DNA from 4 places in the Luteibacter sp. 329MFSha genome. Region 1 is predicted to be linked to each of the others. Evidence: riboswitches for the same ligand, from Rfam matches in the RefSeq annotation. Region 1 holds a riboswitch; each other region holds the start of a gene.

Region 1 (3,992 bases):
AACACGCTGGCGCCGATGCTGAGGGCGCCGAAGCTGCGATCGACGTCGATGTTCGCGGTACGGCGCGCGCGACGCGGCAAGAGGTTGCCGCGCGAGGCGTCGTCGCCGCGATCTTCCGGCTGCAGCCACGTGGCGTTGCCGGCGAGACGCCAGTCGCCGAGGGTGGTGTCGCCGGACAGCTCGACACCACGGATGCGCGACTTGTCGATGTTGTTGGCGCCGCCGAACGGGAACAGCGGGCCGGTCAGGCTCGAGTCGAACACGATGAGGTGATCGATGCGGTTCTGGAACGCGCTGAACGACCAGTTTCCCCAGCCCGGGGTGCCGCGCAGCCCGAGCTCCCAGTTCCGCGACGTTTCCGGCTGCAGGTCCGGATTGCCGTAGTCCGGGTAGTACAAGTCGTTGAACGTGGGTGCCTTGAACGCCGTGCCGTAGCTGCCGGTAACGCGCAGCGACTTCGTGAGCGCGTAGCCGTATTGCAGGCTGCCCGTCGTCTTTCCGCCGAACTGGCTGTTCTCGTCCCGGCGCAGGCTCGCCTGCAGCGAGTTGTCGCCGAACTCCTGCTGCCACTGCGCGAACAGGGCATGGTTGCGCCGGGCGTCCACGAAGTAATCCGTGCTGCCCACGACGCGGTCGCGCTGCCAGTCGAAGCCGAGGGTCGTGAGGCCGGCCGCGCCACCCACACGGCCGATGTCGGCCTGCAACGAGGCGAGGTCGCGGTGCGTGTTGAACGTGTCGGCATAGTCGCCATACAGGTAGTCGGTGGACAGGTCTTCGCTGCGACCGACATTGGCCGTCACGAGCACGTCCTTCGCGGGCTTGTACCTCACGCGACCGCCAAGCACCTGCGTCGCCGACTCCGCGAAGTTGCTGCTGGTGCCGTCGTAGTGGTTGCGACCCTCGGTGCGCGTCGCGGTCGCGTCGGCGTCCCACTGTTCGTCGAAGCGCCAGCCGCCCTTCAGCGACAGCGCGTTGTTGCGGTAGCCGTCGCGATCCGGTTCGTACGTGTAGCAACCCGCGCCGCGCGGACTGGGCTTGCCGCGGCACGCGTTGATGCCGTCGGTCTTTTCATGGCTCGCCTCCACCGAATACCAGCCCTGCGTGCCGCGGCCGGCGAAGCCCACCGCGCCACGCAGCGTGTCGTAGCTGCCGACGCCGACGGAGACATTCGGTGCGAAGGCGCCCTGCGGATGGCGGGTGAAGATCTGGATGACGCCACCGAGCGCGTCGGAGCCGTACAGGCTCGAATAGGGACCGCGCACGATCTCGATGCGCTCGATCTGGTCGACGGGAATGTCCTGGAACGCGGCGGTGCCGGAGGTCGCGGAGCCGATCTTCACGCCGTCGACGAGCACGAGCACGTGGTCCGATTCCGTGCCGCGGAGGAACACGGACGTCGACTTCCCGGGGCCGCCGTTGTTCGCGATGGAGATGCCCGGCGTGGCGCGGAGGAGGTCGGCGAGCGAACGCGGCTGCAGGCGTTCGATCTCCGCGCGATCGATCACGGTGGACGCGGCGAGCACCTGGTTCTGCGTCTGCTCGGTGCGGCTGGCCGTGACCACGACACCGTCGAGGTCGGAAGAGGCGTCGGCGGCGAACGCCGCGACGGGAACGACGAGACCCGACGCGATGGCGACCGCGAGGGTGGAAGAACGAAACGACACTGGGTGACTCCCTGCGAACCGCACCGACCCGTGCGGCATGAATGGCGAGGGACGGACGCAGGAAGACGCGGGACTGCCGGCCGACGGCCAGCCACCCACGACATGGCCCTCCGCCTGTCCGGTGAACCCATGGCCGGTCTCCGGGCTCGCGAGCGCAGGGATGGAACCCTGCCGGACGGCGCCTTCCCATGTCTCGCGGACACAGTGGCTTCGATGCCGACCTCGTTGCTCGCCTACCGTTGCGGGGGCAGCTCCGGAATGGCGCGAGGCCTTAAGGCCACGCGCGTCACCGGATTCCCGTTTCAATCCGTGGCGCTGACGCCATGGATCACCTTGGGAGGCGGCATTGTAGCGGAAGCGTGACGACGGCGGTCACGCCAGCGCAGCACAGGGCGTTCCACCGCGTAGTGCAGCGCCGCGCCGCCGGCGAGCGTCGCGACGGCATAGAGGACGAAACGCGCGAAGCGATGGCCTTCCAGATGGCCGTCCAGAACGGAGTCCACGAGCGTGAAGACGCCCTTGTGGCTCAGGTAGAGGCTATACGACGCCGCCGCGAGCCACGCCGTGCCAGGCACCCGCAGTCTCGCCAGCCAGGTGTCGCCACTGGCTGCCGCGACGAACAGCGCCATAGCGAGCGCCAGCAGCGGATAGCCCACGACGCAGGGCCAGAAGTCGGTCCGCGCACCATCGAAGAGGACGAGCGCCAGCGCCAGGAGTGTAACCGCGGCGAGCAGCACGGTGCCCTCCCGTGCGTGCAGAAAGGCCATGGTCGCCGGCCGATAGACGCGGCACGCCGCCAGCACCACGCCCGCGAGCAGGCCGTCGAGGCGCGACCAGGTCGGATAGTAGAGGTAGCGCAGGTACGCCAGGCCGACGTTCGCGCCGGTCGCGCGCAGCGGCGCGATCTCGTGCTGCCATAGCCATGCCCGCAGGCACATGCCGCCCACGATCACCACCGTGCACATGACGACGAAACGCGCAGGTGACGATCCGCGGCTGCCGAGGATGGCGAGAAAAGGGAACAGGAGGTAGAAGTGCTCCTCCACGCAAAGCGACCAGACATGCGAGAAGGCGTAGTTGTCGCCGTTGTCGAAGAGCAGGTTGAAGGTGAAGGTCGGGAACTGCCACAACGGCTGCATGCCCGGCGTCTCGCGCCAGGCGGGCCAGCATGCGTAAAGCGCGAGCACGACGACGAACGCCGGAAGAATACGCGTCGCCCGACGCATGTAGAACGCGGTGAGGTCGATCGTCCCCCGATCGCGCAGCGCCACGAACACCTGCGAGCCGATCAGGTAGCCGCTCAACGCGAAGAACAGGTCGACGCCCATCCATCCGGAACGCTCCAGGAACCCGAAACCATCGCCTAGTCCGCCGACCAGGTAGCTGTGGAACAGCATCACCCAGACGATGGCGATCGCGCGCAGCGTGTCGAGTCCCGGCGTGCGTGGCATGGCGTGTGATCCCCCTGGCGATCGGACCATGATCGCGGCGGCGACGGCGTATTCCCTGCTCCGGCTGTGGCATTTCGCAGGCACGCCCACCGACTCGGCCATCGCGGCAACCCGTTGGAGCGGACCCGGCCGCGATCGGCGTCGCGACCACCTCCACGGAAAGCAACCGCCCCGTTGGAGCGGACCTGGCCGCGATCGACGTCGCGATCACCTCCGCCGAAAAGCATCGCGCCCAGGTGCGCTCCAACCCGCCTTCGTTGGAGCGGACCTGGCCGCGATTGGGCGCTACGACCACCTGGACGACGCGGGCCGCGCCTTCAGCGAGCGACGGCAAGCCTCCGTTTAACTCCGTACACGCATTGGCACATCGTTCGATATGCCCCATCGATCCGGAACCGCGCGACTTCGCCTCGGCAGGGCCTCGCTACCTGGCCAGGTCTACCTGGTTACGACCGCCGTCAACCGGCGATATCCGCTATTCGCTTGCATCGCATCCGCACGGGCGGCGAGTCGCGTCTGTCATGACGCGGCGACGTGGGGCGACGCGGAGTGCCTCGCGTGGGTCCTGATGCCTGACCACTGGCATGGGCTCGTGCGACTCCAGGATCAGTCGCTTTCGACGCTGATGAGCCGGTTCAAGGCGTCGTCAGCGCGTGCCGTCGGACGGGGACCCATCTGGCAGCGCGGCTTCCATGAGAGAGCGCTTCGATCGGAGGACTCGGTGATCAAGGCGGCGAGATACATCGTAGGCAATCCACTGCGCGCGGGCCTGGTCTCGTCCGTGAACGACTATCCGTACTGGAACGCCGTGTGGCTGTGATCGCACCCCCATCCTGCGATCGCGCCCGGGTGCGCTCCAACCCGCCTCCGTTGGAGC
Region 2 (3,992 bases), on a different contig from region 1:
CGAACGAAGCGACGTTGCCGTAGCGGCTGTCGCCGGAGATCACGCCGGGCGCGAGCAGCGCCGCGGCGGTCACGTCGCGGGCGAGCGGCAGCTTCTGCAGCTGCTCGGACGTCAGCACCGTGCGCGAGTCGACCTGCGAGACGTCGATGGCGGGCAGTGCGTTGCCGGTGACCTGGACGCCTTCGAGCGTCTGGGCTTCGCCACTGCTGGCGACCGCGCCACCGAACGATACGTCGACGCCGCCCAAGCTCACCTGCACGTTGTCGCGCGTCTCGGCGGTCTGGCCATTGCGTTCGACGGACACGCGGTAGCGGCCGACCGGAAGCGAGCTGGCGCGATAGCGACCGTCGGCGTCGACGCCGACGTCGCGCGTGAGGCCGGTATCGAGGTTCTGCAGGTGCACGACGGCACCTTCCGGCTGCGCGACGCGACCGAAGACATTACCCGACGCATTGGACTGGGCCAGGACGGCACCGCTCGCGAAGCAGAGCGCGAGGGCTGAACAGAGGGCGGAGCGGCGGATCGCTACGGCGCGATAGTCGGAACGTTGCATGTTTGTCTCCCCAGGAAACCGCAAGAAAAGCCGGTCACAAAGCGCGGACCGGACGTTGTTCTCGATTGCCGTAAACCACGTCTCGCCAGCCTGTTCCCCTCCCGGGAAATCCAGCCGCCGGGACGCGTTCTCCCCGTGGCGTAATAAATCGCCCCCTTACGGCAATCTGTTACGGTTGTAATCGAATCATTTTGCGATGGTCAAGTGCATGTTAAGCCTCATTACAACAAATTGCGCTTTTTCAAGGGTTTGCTTGTTATCTGCCATCGTGCGGTAAACGTTTACGTGAATCGCGGCCAGGTCCGCTCCTACCGATCGGCGCAGTGACTTTCGGGGCCCTGCGCGGTAGCATCCGCGCCGTTCGGGTGTCCCGCTGGCGTCGGCCAGGGGATGAAACGGGAAGCCGGTGCGCCACGTCGTTCGTGGCAAGGCCGGCACTGCCCCCGCAACGGTAAGCGTCGACGGATGGCCCCGGTCAGGGGCCCCGTGGAACCGGTCACGCGCCACTGCGAAAGCGGGAAGGCACCGGTTCCGGCCAGTCCTGGCACGCGCGAGTCCGGAGACCGGCCCGATGAAGCGACCCGCCCCTTGCCTGGCGGGCGCTCCTGTTTCGGTCGATTCGCGGAGGGCGGATCCGGACAGCCGCCGGGTCTCGCTTCCCGTTCGCCGTTCGTGCCCGTCCTCCTCGCGCGACCTTTCGTATGGCCGCGTCACGCGGCGGAGGAAGACGGTTCCATGAAGAAGACCCTGCTCGCGACGGCCTTGCTGTCGTCCATCGCCATGGCGCACGCCGCGGACACCCCCGATCAGCTCGATGCCGTGGTGGTGACCGCCAACCGCGCGCCGACGCCGGTGGACGACGTGCTCGCACCGGTCACCGTGATCACGCGCGAGGACATCGAGCGCCTGCAGCCGGTCGAGCTGCGCGATCTGCTCACGGGCCTGCCGGGGGTCAACGTGGCCAACACCGGCGGCATCGGCCAGCAGACCTCGTTGTTCATGCGCGGCACGAACTCCGCGCACACGCTGGTGCTCGTCGACGGCGTCCGCGTCGGTACCGTGGGTGCGGGCCTGCCCGCCTACGAGCAGCTGCCCGTCGACCAGATCGACCGCATCGAGGTCGTCCGCGGGCCGCGTTCGTCGCTCTATGGCTCCGACGCCATCGGCGGCGTCATCCAGATATTCACCCGTCACGGGCAGGCCGGCGAGGCGCCGACACCGTCGCTCTCCGTCACCGGCGGCAGCCACGGTTACACGGCAGGACAGATCGGGATCTCCGGCGGCACGCGACACGCCTGGTACAACGCCAGCCTCGGCGGCCAGTACACCTCGGGCATCAATGCCTGCCGCATCGGCGCGGGCACGGCGTTCCAGGGCTGCTTCACCGACGAGCCCGATCACGACGCGTACCGCACGTACAACGGCGCGCTCTCGGGCGGCTACCGCTGGGACGACGGCACCGAGTTGACGGGCAGCTGGCTGCGCAGCAAGGGCGACATCGAATACGACGGCGACTTCCAGAACTTCACCCGCCGCTCGCAGCAGGTGGCCGGCGCGAAGCTCGCCTTCGATGCGATGGCCGACTGGCGCATGTCGCTGAGCCTCGGCCAGAACCAGGATCGCGCGGACAATTACCTCGACGGCGCGGACAAGACGCTCGACTTCGTCGATTACGGTGTCGACAAGGCGCGCGTGGGTTATCTGTATTCGAAGCGCAACCAGGCCACCTGGCAGAACGACTTCACGCTGGCGAAGGACCAGACGCTCTCGGTCGGCGTCGACTACCAGCAGGAAAAGCTCAAGAGCGATACGGATTACCTCAAGGACACCCGTAACAACACCGGCGTGTTCGCCCTCTACCAGGGCGTGTTCGGGCCTCACGAGATCCAGCTCTCGGCGCGCCACGACCACAACACGCAGTTCGGCAATCACACCACCGGCTCGGCGGCTTACGGCTTCCGCTTCGACAACGGCATGAAGATCACGGCCTCGTACGGCACGGCCTTCCATGCGCCGACCTTCAACGACGAGTTCTACCCGTACGGCGCGCCGGTCGACCTGAAGCCGGAGAAGTCGCGGACCGCGGAGATCGGCCTGTCCGCCCGTCCCGGCGTGTGGAACTGGGCGGTCAACGCGTACCAGACCACGGTGGACGACCTGATCGGCTTCGACGCGAACTTCCTCCCGATCAACGTGAGCAAGGCGCGCATCCGCGGCCTCGAGGGCCAGGTCGGCGCCGATGTCGACGGCTGGCACGTGCGCGGCTACCTGACGTTCCAGCAGCCGGAGAACCGCGACGACGGCGTCCAGAAGGACAACCTGCTCGCCCGCCGCCCGCGCCGCATCGCGCGCGCCGACCTCGACAAGGACCTCGGTCCCGTCACCGTCGGCGGTTCGGTGTACTCGGCCGGCTACAGCTACGACGACGCGGCCAACACCCGCCGTCTCGGCGGCTACGCGACGGCCGACCTGCGCGCGACCTGGCACCTGGACACGGCGTGGAGCGTGCAGGGTCGGGTCGCCAACGTGGCCGACAAGCGCTATGAGACCGCGTCGTACTACAACCAGCTCGGGCGGACGTATTACCTGACGGTCCGCTATTCGCCGGTGCGCTGAGACCGATCCGGAACGGGGCACCCCTGCCTTCCGGCAGGGGCCCCACTAAAGGCACACGCGACGAAACGCGCATGAAGTCATAAAGTTCGCGGGCGCGGGGTGTCTTCCCGCGATCACAGGAAGTGTCGTGAACTTTTTCGCACCATTCATCCGCCGGCCCATCGGCACCTCGCTGCTCGCGGCGGGCCTGACGCTGGCCGGCGCCATCGCATACATGCTCCTCGGCGTGGCGGCCCTGCCGTCGATCGAGGTGCCGGCGGTGTTCGTCAGCGTCCAGATGCCGGGCGCCAACGCGCAGACGATGGCCTCGACGGTCATCGCGCCCCTCGAGCGCCATCTGGGGCAGATCCCCGGCGTCGACCAGATGTACTCGAACAGCTCGGAGAACGCCGGGTTCGTGCGGGTGCGCTTCAACCTCGATCGCTCGACGGATGCCGCGGCCCGCGACGTCCAGGCCGCGATCAACGCCGCCGCGGCCGACCTGCCGGCGGGCATGCCGACGCCGCCGCAGTACTTCAAGTTCGACACCGGCCAGATCCCTGTGCTGCTCGTGGCGATGACGTCGAAGACGATGCCGCCCGACAAGCTCTACGATGTCGTCGATACGCTGATCGCGCCGTCCGTGGCGCAGATCGAGGGCGTTTCGCGCGTGCAGGTGTTCGGCGGCACGCCGCATGCGGTGCGCATCGAGCTGGACACGAACGCGCTGTCGGCGAAGGGGCTGACGACCAACGACGTGTCCAACGCGCTGCACGCCGCGAACGTCACCTCGCCCCAGGGCGTGCTCTCCGACGGCAACAGCCAGATGACCGTCGTGGCGAAC
Region 3 (3,992 bases), 280 kb from region 1:
GACGCGTCACCGCATCGTCGCCCAGCACTTCGCGCAGCAATGCCGCCGCGCGATCCGCCCGATAGCGGGATGCGCGCAGCACACGCCCGACGCCGAGTCGCTCGACGCGCGCCGCGTTGTCCGGCTGGTCGAAGCCGTGGGGCGCGACGAGTTGCGGGCGTCCCGCGCGAAGCGCTTCCTGCGTCGTGCCCACGCCACCGTGATGCACGACCGCCGCCGCGCGCGCGAACAGCGCGCCATGCGGCGCGTATTCCTGCACGAGGACACCTTCCAGCAACGCCGCCGGAAGACGCGCGCGCATCTCGGGCGATCCGGTCAACAACACCGCGCGCCGCCGCAGCGCGACGGAGGCCTCGATGCTTTCCCGCAGGAACGACGCCCCGGCGTGCACCGCGGCCGAGCCCAGCGTGTAGACGATCGGCGCATCGCCCGCGTCGAGGAACGCGGCGAGTTCCGGCGCGAGCCGGTCGCCGCCGGGCGCGTAACGGCACTGCCCTGTGATACGCGTTCGCGCGGGCGCATCCGGCGGGGGCTCGCCGAGCAGCGGGGAGTACATCGCGAGGACACCGTCGCGCGCGTGCTGTCCCTGATGGAACGGATCGCCCCACGGAGAAACCGGCGGCAGTCCCAGCGACACCCTGAAATCGCGTACCGGGCGCGTCCATGGCGCCGTGACGGTGCGCGCGAGGCGGCCCAACCATCCGCCGCGCCGTGGCGAACCGCGCAGGAACGTGTCGAGCCGCGCGTAGCCCGTCGCAGGCGGGTCCCACGCGGAAAGGAAGACGGCCGGCGACAGCACGGCCGAGAGCCATGCGAGCCGCCCCGTCTCGCCGATGATCTGCCCGGCGAACGCCAGCGTCGTCGTGACTATCGCATCGGCCTCCGCGCAGACGGGAGCGAGCGCGGCGTAACTTGCCGCGACGTCCGCCGCGGCGAGATCGCGCACGACGAAGCGCGGCCCGCGCAGGGGATGGAACGCGCGGGCCGCGAAGGCTGCCTTGTCCTCGGGTTCCGCGATCCCGCTGGCAAGGAGGAAGGCGAGTCCCGCCGCCGCGACGGCCTCCCGGTGGATCGCATGCGCGGCGACCGTGACCCGGTGCCCGCGCGCGACCAGCTCGCGCCCGACGGCCAGGAACGGAAACAGGTCGCCCTGCGACCCGACCGTGGCCATCACGATGTGTCGTCCCGCCATGCCTCGCTCCTTTGCCGACCAGGGCATTCTCGCGGCTACCGCGTGCACGGCGCGCGCGCATTGACTTGCCGGCCGTCGACGACTACCTTGCCGGCTGCCAGCGGTCTTTATCTCGATATTCGAATAGAGAGATAAAGCTAAGAGGGAAGCCGGTGCGATTCCGGCGCTGCCCCGCAGCGGTATGTGGAGACGAACCCGTCACAGGCACTGGATCGATGGCGATCCGGGAAGCGACGGGCGAGGCGACGCCCCACGGCGTCACATCCACGAGCCCGAAGACCTGCCGCCGGCCGGAGCGCATGCGTCGTCATGGACGCGTCCGTTCCGTCCGACCTGGGTGCCGTCGAAAGACGGGCGCCCGGTTCGCCCGCGGGGGCGAAGGTCGACGGTCATCCCTCATGACGCGGCCCACCGGCACGCATCGCGTGCGGGTGGACGGCGGCGCGTGGGCGGCCGCCCTTCCCTCCTCTTTTCCCCGAAGAGGATCCATGCATGCCACACGTCACCTACCCCGGATTTCCCCGCATCGGCCGACGCCGCGAATTGAAGCGCGCGCTCGAAGGCCACTGGAAGGGCGAAGTTTCCGCCGATGAACTGCAGTCCGCGGCGCGCGAACTGCGCCTGCGGCACTGGTCGCTCGCTTGCAAGGCGGGCGCCGATAGCGTGTCGGTGAACGATTTCTCGCTCTACGACCACGTGCTCGACGCCGCCGTGACGGTCGACGCCATTCCGCCGCGCTACCGGCGGTTGCACGAGCAGGATCCGCTGGCGGGCTACTTCGCCATGGCGCGCGGACACCAGGACGATACGTTCGACCTGCACGCGCTCGAGATGACGAAGTGGTTCGACACCAACTACCACTACATCGTGCCGGAGCTGTCCGCGGAACAGACGTTCCGCGCCCGGCCGGCCAAGGTGGTCGCCGAATTCCGCGAGGCCATGGCCGCGGGGCACGTGGCGCGCCCGGTGCTGCTGGGACCGGTCACGTTCCTTCGTCTGTCCAAGACCGTCGACGGCAGCGATCCGCTCGCCCTGCTCGACGCGCTGCTGCCCGCGTGGATCGACGTGCTCCACGCGCTGGCCGACGCCGGCGCGGACTGGGTGCAGGTCGACGAGCCCGCGCTCGTCCTCGATCTCGACGAGCCGACGCGCGAGGCCTACCGCCACGCGTATGCGCGGATCGCGGAACGTTCGCGCGCACGCATCCTCCTCGCCACGTATTTCGGCGACCTCGGCGACAACCTCGACCTCGCCGCCTCGCTGCCGGTCGCGGGCATCCATGTCGACCTCGTCCGCGGTGGCGCGTCGGTCGATGCGTTGATCGACGCGCTGCCTCGCGACACCGTGCTTTCCGCCGGCGTCCTCGACGGACGCAACATCTGGCTCAGCGCGCCCGAGGCTGTCCTGCCCCGCGTCGAGGCACTGCGCGATCGCCTCGGCGACGAACGTCTCTGGCTTTCGACATCGTGCTCGCTGTTGCACGTGCCGATCGACGCGTCGGAAGAGAAGCGGCTGCCGGGCGACATCGGTGCGTGGCTGTCGTTCGCGCGGCAGAAGATCGGCGAGTTGCGTCGTTACGCCGACGCCGTCGTCGGATCACCTTCCGCGCGCGAAGCCCTCCAGCGGCAGCAGGCGATCGTGGCGCGGCGCCTCGCGTCGCCGGACGTCGCGCGCGCCGATGTGCGTGCGCGTGTCCGTGGCCTCACGCCGCAGTTCGCTCAGCGACGTTCGGCGTACGCCTTCCGCGCCGCGGTCCAGCGGGAGCGGTTCGCCCTGCCCGACCTGCCGACGACGACGATCGGTTCCTTTCCGCAGACCGCCGAATTGCGCAACGCCCGCGCCGCGCACCGCGCCGGCAGGCTCGACGACGCGTCGTACGCCGAGGTGCTGCGCGACGAAGTACGTCGCGCCGTGCGCTTCCAGGAGGAGGCCGGCATCGACGTGCTCGTGCATGGCGAGCCCGAGCGCAACGACATGATCGAATACTTCGGCGAGCAGCTGGCGGGCTTCGCGTTCACGTCGCTGGGCTGGGTGCAGAGCTACGGCTCGCGCTGCGTGAAGCCACCGGTCATCTACGGGGATGTCGCGCGTCCCGCGCCCATGACCGTGGCGTGGTCCGCGTACGCCCAGTCGCTCACCGACCGGCCGATGAAGGGCATGCTCACGGGACCGGTGACGATGCTGCAGTGGTCGTTCGTGCGCGACGACCTGCCGCGCGACGAGGTCTGCCGACAGATCGCCCTCGCGCTGCGCGACGAGGTGCACGACCTGGAAAAGGCGGGCATCGGCATCGTGCAGATCGACGAGCCGGCGTTGCGCGAAGGCCTGCCGCTGCGACGCGCGGCGTGGTCGGCCTACCTCGCCTGGGCGGTGGACGCGTTCCGCATCACGGCGGGCGGCGTCAGCGACGGCACGCAGGTCCACACCCATATGTGCTACTCGGAGTTCAACGACATCATCGAGGCGGTCGCCGCGATGGACGCGGACGTGATCTCGATCGAGACGAGCCGCTCACGGATGGAGCTGCTCGAGGCCTTCACGACCTTCCGCTACCCGAACGGGATCGGCCCCGGCGTCTACGACATCCACTCCCCGCGCGTCCCGGCGGAGGCCGAAATGGCCGACCTCGTGGCCAGGGCGCTCCAGGTCCTGCGCCCCGACCAGCTCTGGATCAACCCGGACTGCGGCCTGAAGACCCGCGGCTGGCCGGAAGTCGCCGAGGCGCTGAAAGGCATGGTGACGGTGGCCCGGGCGGCAAGGGAGCGCCTGGCGGCCACAAGCTAGCCTAGCGCCCCCCTTG
Region 4 (3,992 bases), on a different contig from region 1:
GGGTGGCCGGCCGCGAGCGCAGGTAGTAGGTCGTCTTGATGCCGGCCTTCCACGCGTACATGTACATGGACGACAGCTGCCCGATGTTCGGGTTCTCCATGAACAGGTTCAGCGACTGGCTCTGGTCGATGTATGCGCCGCGCGCGGCGGCCAGGTCGATCAGGGCCTTCTGCGGCAGCTCCCACGTGGTGCGATACACCGCGCGCAGCTCGGCCGGGATCGCGGCGATGCCCTGCACGGAGCCTTCGGCCAGCTTGATCTGGTCGCGGATGTCCGCGGTCCACAGGCCGAGCGTCTTGAGCTCCTCGACGAGGTAGCGGTTGACGACGAGGAAGTCGCCCGACAGCGTCTCGCGCTTGAAGAGGTTGGACACCTGCGGCTCGATGCATTCGTAGCAGCCGGCGATCGAGGCGATCGTCGCGGTCGGCGCGATGGCGATCAGCAGCGAGTTGCGCAGGCCCTTCGCCTTGATGTTCTCGCGTAGCTTCGCCCAGCGGTCGTCCTTTCCGGTCGGCGTCGCGGCCGGCCAGTAGTCGAACTGCAGCTCGCCGTTGGCGGCGCGGCTCTCGTCGAAGCCCGGGTGGGCGCCGTCGCGTTCGGCGATCTCGTTCGACATCGACAGCGCGTGGAAGTAGATCTCTTCCTGGATGCGCGTCGACAGCGCGCGTGCCTCGTCCGAATCGAACGGCAGGCGCAGTTTGAAGAAGACATCCTGCAGGCCCATCACGCCGAGGCCGACCGGGCGCCACTTCAGGTTCGCCGTCTTCGCCGTGGCGATCGGATAGAAGTTCAGGTCGATCACGCGGTTGAGCTGGCGCACGGCGGTGCGCACGGTCGCGGCGAGCTTGTCGAAGTCGAACGCGCCGTCGACCACATGGCGGGCGAGATTCACGGAGCCGAGGTTGCACACCGCGGTCTCGTTCTCGTTGGTCACCTCGAGGATCTCGGTGCACAGGTTCGACAGGTGGATGACGTTCTTCGCCAGCGCCGTCTGGTTGCTGGTGGCGTTCGAGCGGTCCTTGAACGTCATCCAGCCGTTACCCGTCTGCGCGAGCGAGCGCAGCATGCGGGCGTAGAGTTCGCGTGCCTTGATCGACTTGACGGCGAGGCCGTCGGCCTCCGCCTTCTCGTAGGCGGCGTCGAACGCCGGACCCCACGTGTCGACGAAGTGCGGCACGATCTTGGGATCGAACAGCGACCAGTCGCCGTCGGTCTCCACGCGGCGCATGAAGAGATCGGGCACCCAGTTGGCGAGGTTCAGGTTGTGCGTGCGGCGCGCGTCGTCACCGGTGTTCTCGCGCAGCTCGAGGAATTCCTCGATGTCCGCGTGCCACGATTCGAGGTACACGCAGGCGGCGCCCTTGCGCTTGCCGCCCTGGTTCACCGCGGCGACGGAAGCGTCCAGCGTCTTCAGCCACGGCACGAGGCCGTTCGAATGACCGTTGGTGCCCTTGATCAGGGAACCGCGCGAACGGATGCGCGAGTAGGCGAGGCCGATGCCACCGGCGAACTTCGACAGCTGCGCGACGTCGCCGTACTTGGCGTAGATCGACTCCAGCGCGTCCTGCGGCGAATCGAGCAGGAAGCACGACGAGAGCTGCTCGTGCGCGGTGCCGGCGTTGAACAGCGTCGGCGAGCTGGCGAGGTATTCCAGCGACGAGAGCATGCGGTACAGCTCGAGCGTCTCGGCCACGTCGTTCCCGCCGAGCGCGCACGCGATGCGCATGAAGAAGTACTGCGGCGTCTCGATGACGAACCGCTTCGTCGGATGGCGCAGAAGGTAGCGGTCGTAGACCGTGCGCAGGCCGAAGTATTCGAAGCGGCGCGAGGCGGAGGTATCGACGGCGTCGTTGAGCTTGCGCGCGTTCACCTGCACGAAATCGCGGAGGCGCTCGTTGAGGATGCCCAGCTCGAAGCCGGTCGAGATCGACTGCGAGAACGAGTGGATGTCCTGGCCCGACACTTCCTTGTCGACGAAGGCGGCGAGCAGGCGCGCGGCGAGCTGGCCGTACTCCGGCTCCTCGGCGGTGAGCGCCGCCGCGGTGCGGATCGAGAGCTGGTCGAGCTCCTGGGTGGTCGCGCCGTCGTAGAGGCCGCCGATCGTCTTCAGCGCCACGCGCATGGGATCGACCGCGAACAGTCCGTCGGCGCTGCGCGTCACCGCGCGCACGATCTTGTTCACGTCCACGGCTTCCTGGCCGCCGTTGCGCTTGGTCACGCGCATCTGGCCCGGGTTGTGCGGGGGCGTCAGGGTGAAGGCCGGCGGCGCGTCGTTGCGGTAGCCGGCGGCCGGTGCCGTGCTGGCGGCCGTGGTCGAAGTGGTGACGGCGGCGTCGGCCGTCTCGGTGCGCTCGCGCGCGGAGGAATCCATCGTGATCGTCATTGGCGTGCCCCAGGGCCGTGTCCGGACTCCCGTTCCCTCGAACGGGTCTCGACGCGGTTCGGGCCGGGCGGAAAGGGTCGCGACGGAGCGCGCACGAAGGCGCTCCGGTCCGCGACGTGCCTCCCCGCGGAAGCCGTCACCACGAATCGGCGCCGCGCTGGGCACCGACTGTCGGCAGGTCTTCGGACTCGTGGACGAGGGCCTTCGGGCCGACCTAGCCCGTCGCTTCCCAGCCCCCGGAGGGCCAGTGCTGATGACGGGGTCGTTTCCACTTACCGCTGCGGGGCAGTTCCGGATTCGCACCGGATTCCCTTTTAAGTCCGACGGGCAGTCGCGCCTCGCCGGACACCAACGCGACACACGATATAGGCGGACCTGCGGTGGGTCAACACAAGATGTGGGGTCACCTGCTATGTCCCTGATACGCCGCGCCCTGCCGCCCTTCGCACGATGTGAAGGTCGTCTACACAAAGTTGACCGGGGTCCGACGATAAACTGTGAACTTCTTTTTGCGGACCCATAGAGGCCCGATGCCCCCGTCGCTCGCGCTGCAGGACCACAGCCTCATCTCCCGGTCGCTCGATTCGCTTCCTTATGGATTCGTGGCGCTTTCTCCCGCCGGGGACATCCTGTACGCGAACGCGTGGGCCGCCGGCCGGATGCCCGAAGGGGGCTTCCTGTCGATGTGGAACGCCGAGGGGCGCGAACGCGTCGAGGCGGCGCTGGCAGCGCCCGATGAAGACACCGCGCGCGGCTTCCAGATCGCGACGGGGACCGGTGGCCCGTGGCGGGTCGCTTTCGAAGCCTGGAACGATCAGACCCTCGGGCCGGTGGTGCTCGGGACCTTCCAGCCCGCGGGCGCGGTCGATGGTGGCTGGACCCAGGGCGACGGCGACATGGCACTGGGGATCACCCACGGCCAGCTCCGCCAGGCCCAGAAGATGGACGCCATCGGCAAATTGACCGGCGGCGTCGCGCACGACTTCAACAATCTGCTGCAGGTCATCAGCGGCAACCTCCAGCTGCTCGGGGCGGACATCGCCGGCAACGCGCGCGCCGAGCGTCGCGTCGCCAACGCCATGGCCGGCGTCACGCGCGGCACGAAGCTCGCCGCCCAGCTGCTCGCCTTCGGCCGCCGCCAGCCGCTCGCGCCCAAGGTGGTGAACATCGGCCGCTTCGTCCGCGACATGGACGACCTGCTCCGGCGCGCGCTCGGCGAGGCCATCGAGGTGGAAACCGTGGTCGCGGGCGGCCTGTGGAACACGCTCATCGACCCGGGCAACGTGGAGAACGCGCTGCTCAACCTGGCGATCAATGCCCGCGACGCGATGGAAGGGCAGGGCAAGCTCACGATCGAGGCCGGCAACGCGCTGCTGGACGCGACGTACGCGGACGCCCATGGCGATCTGCGTCCGGGCCAGTACGTGATGATCGCGGTCACCGATACGGGCACCGGCATTCCCCCGGAGATCATCGAGCAGGTCTTCGAACCGTTCTTCACGACCAAGCCCGAAGGACGGGGCACGGGCCTGGGCCTGTCCATGGTGTACGGCTTCGTCAAGCAGTCCGGCGGTCACGTGAAGATCTACAGCGAACCCGGCCACGGCAC

The links. Region 1 has a riboswitch for cobalamin ahead of btuB (TonB-dependent vitamin B12 receptor). Riboswitches for the same ligand answer to the same signal wherever they lie in the genome.
Region 2: it holds a riboswitch for cobalamin, as region 1 does, so the genes downstream of both, BMW54_RS15650 (TonB-dependent receptor domain-containing protein) here and btuB (TonB-dependent vitamin B12 receptor) in region 1, are expected to answer to the same signal.
Region 3: it holds a riboswitch for cobalamin, as region 1 does, so the genes downstream of both, metE (5-methyltetrahydropteroyltriglutamate--homocysteine S-methyltransferase) here and btuB (TonB-dependent vitamin B12 receptor) in region 1, are expected to answer to the same signal.
Region 4: it holds a riboswitch for cobalamin, as region 1 does, so the genes downstream of both, BMW54_RS17205 (ribonucleoside-diphosphate reductase subunit alpha) here and btuB (TonB-dependent vitamin B12 receptor) in region 1, are expected to answer to the same signal.

The regions. Positions count from the first base shown of each region.
Region 1 covers NZ_FOJE01000002.1:10,918-14,909, reverse strand. The annotation lists gene btuB (TonB-dependent vitamin B12 receptor) at 1-1,664, opposite strand, end outside; cobalamin riboswitch at 1,778-2,015, opposite strand; partial or broken gene BMW54_RS11345 (acyltransferase) at 2,027-3,115, opposite strand; gene BMW54_RS11340 (REP-associated tyrosine transposase) at 3,492-3,935, shown strand.
Region 2 covers NZ_FOJE01000004.1:2,998-6,989, forward strand. The annotation lists gene BMW54_RS15645 (TonB-dependent receptor) at 1-553, opposite strand, end outside; cobalamin riboswitch at 900-1,140, shown strand; gene BMW54_RS15650 (TonB-dependent receptor domain-containing protein) at 1,289-3,169, shown strand; gene BMW54_RS15655 (efflux RND transporter permease subunit) at 3,297-3,992, shown strand, end outside.
Region 3 covers NZ_FOJE01000002.1:286,564-290,555, reverse strand. The annotation lists gene BMW54_RS12575 (glycosyltransferase) at 1-1,192, opposite strand, end outside; cobalamin riboswitch at 1,277-1,495, shown strand; gene metE (5-methyltetrahydropteroyltriglutamate--homocysteine S-methyltransferase) at 1,685-3,976, shown strand.
Region 4 covers NZ_FOJE01000005.1:30,538-34,529, reverse strand. The annotation lists gene BMW54_RS17205 (ribonucleoside-diphosphate reductase subunit alpha) at 1-2,371, opposite strand, end outside; cobalamin riboswitch at 2,539-2,751, opposite strand; gene BMW54_RS17200 (response regulator) at 2,914-3,992, shown strand, end outside.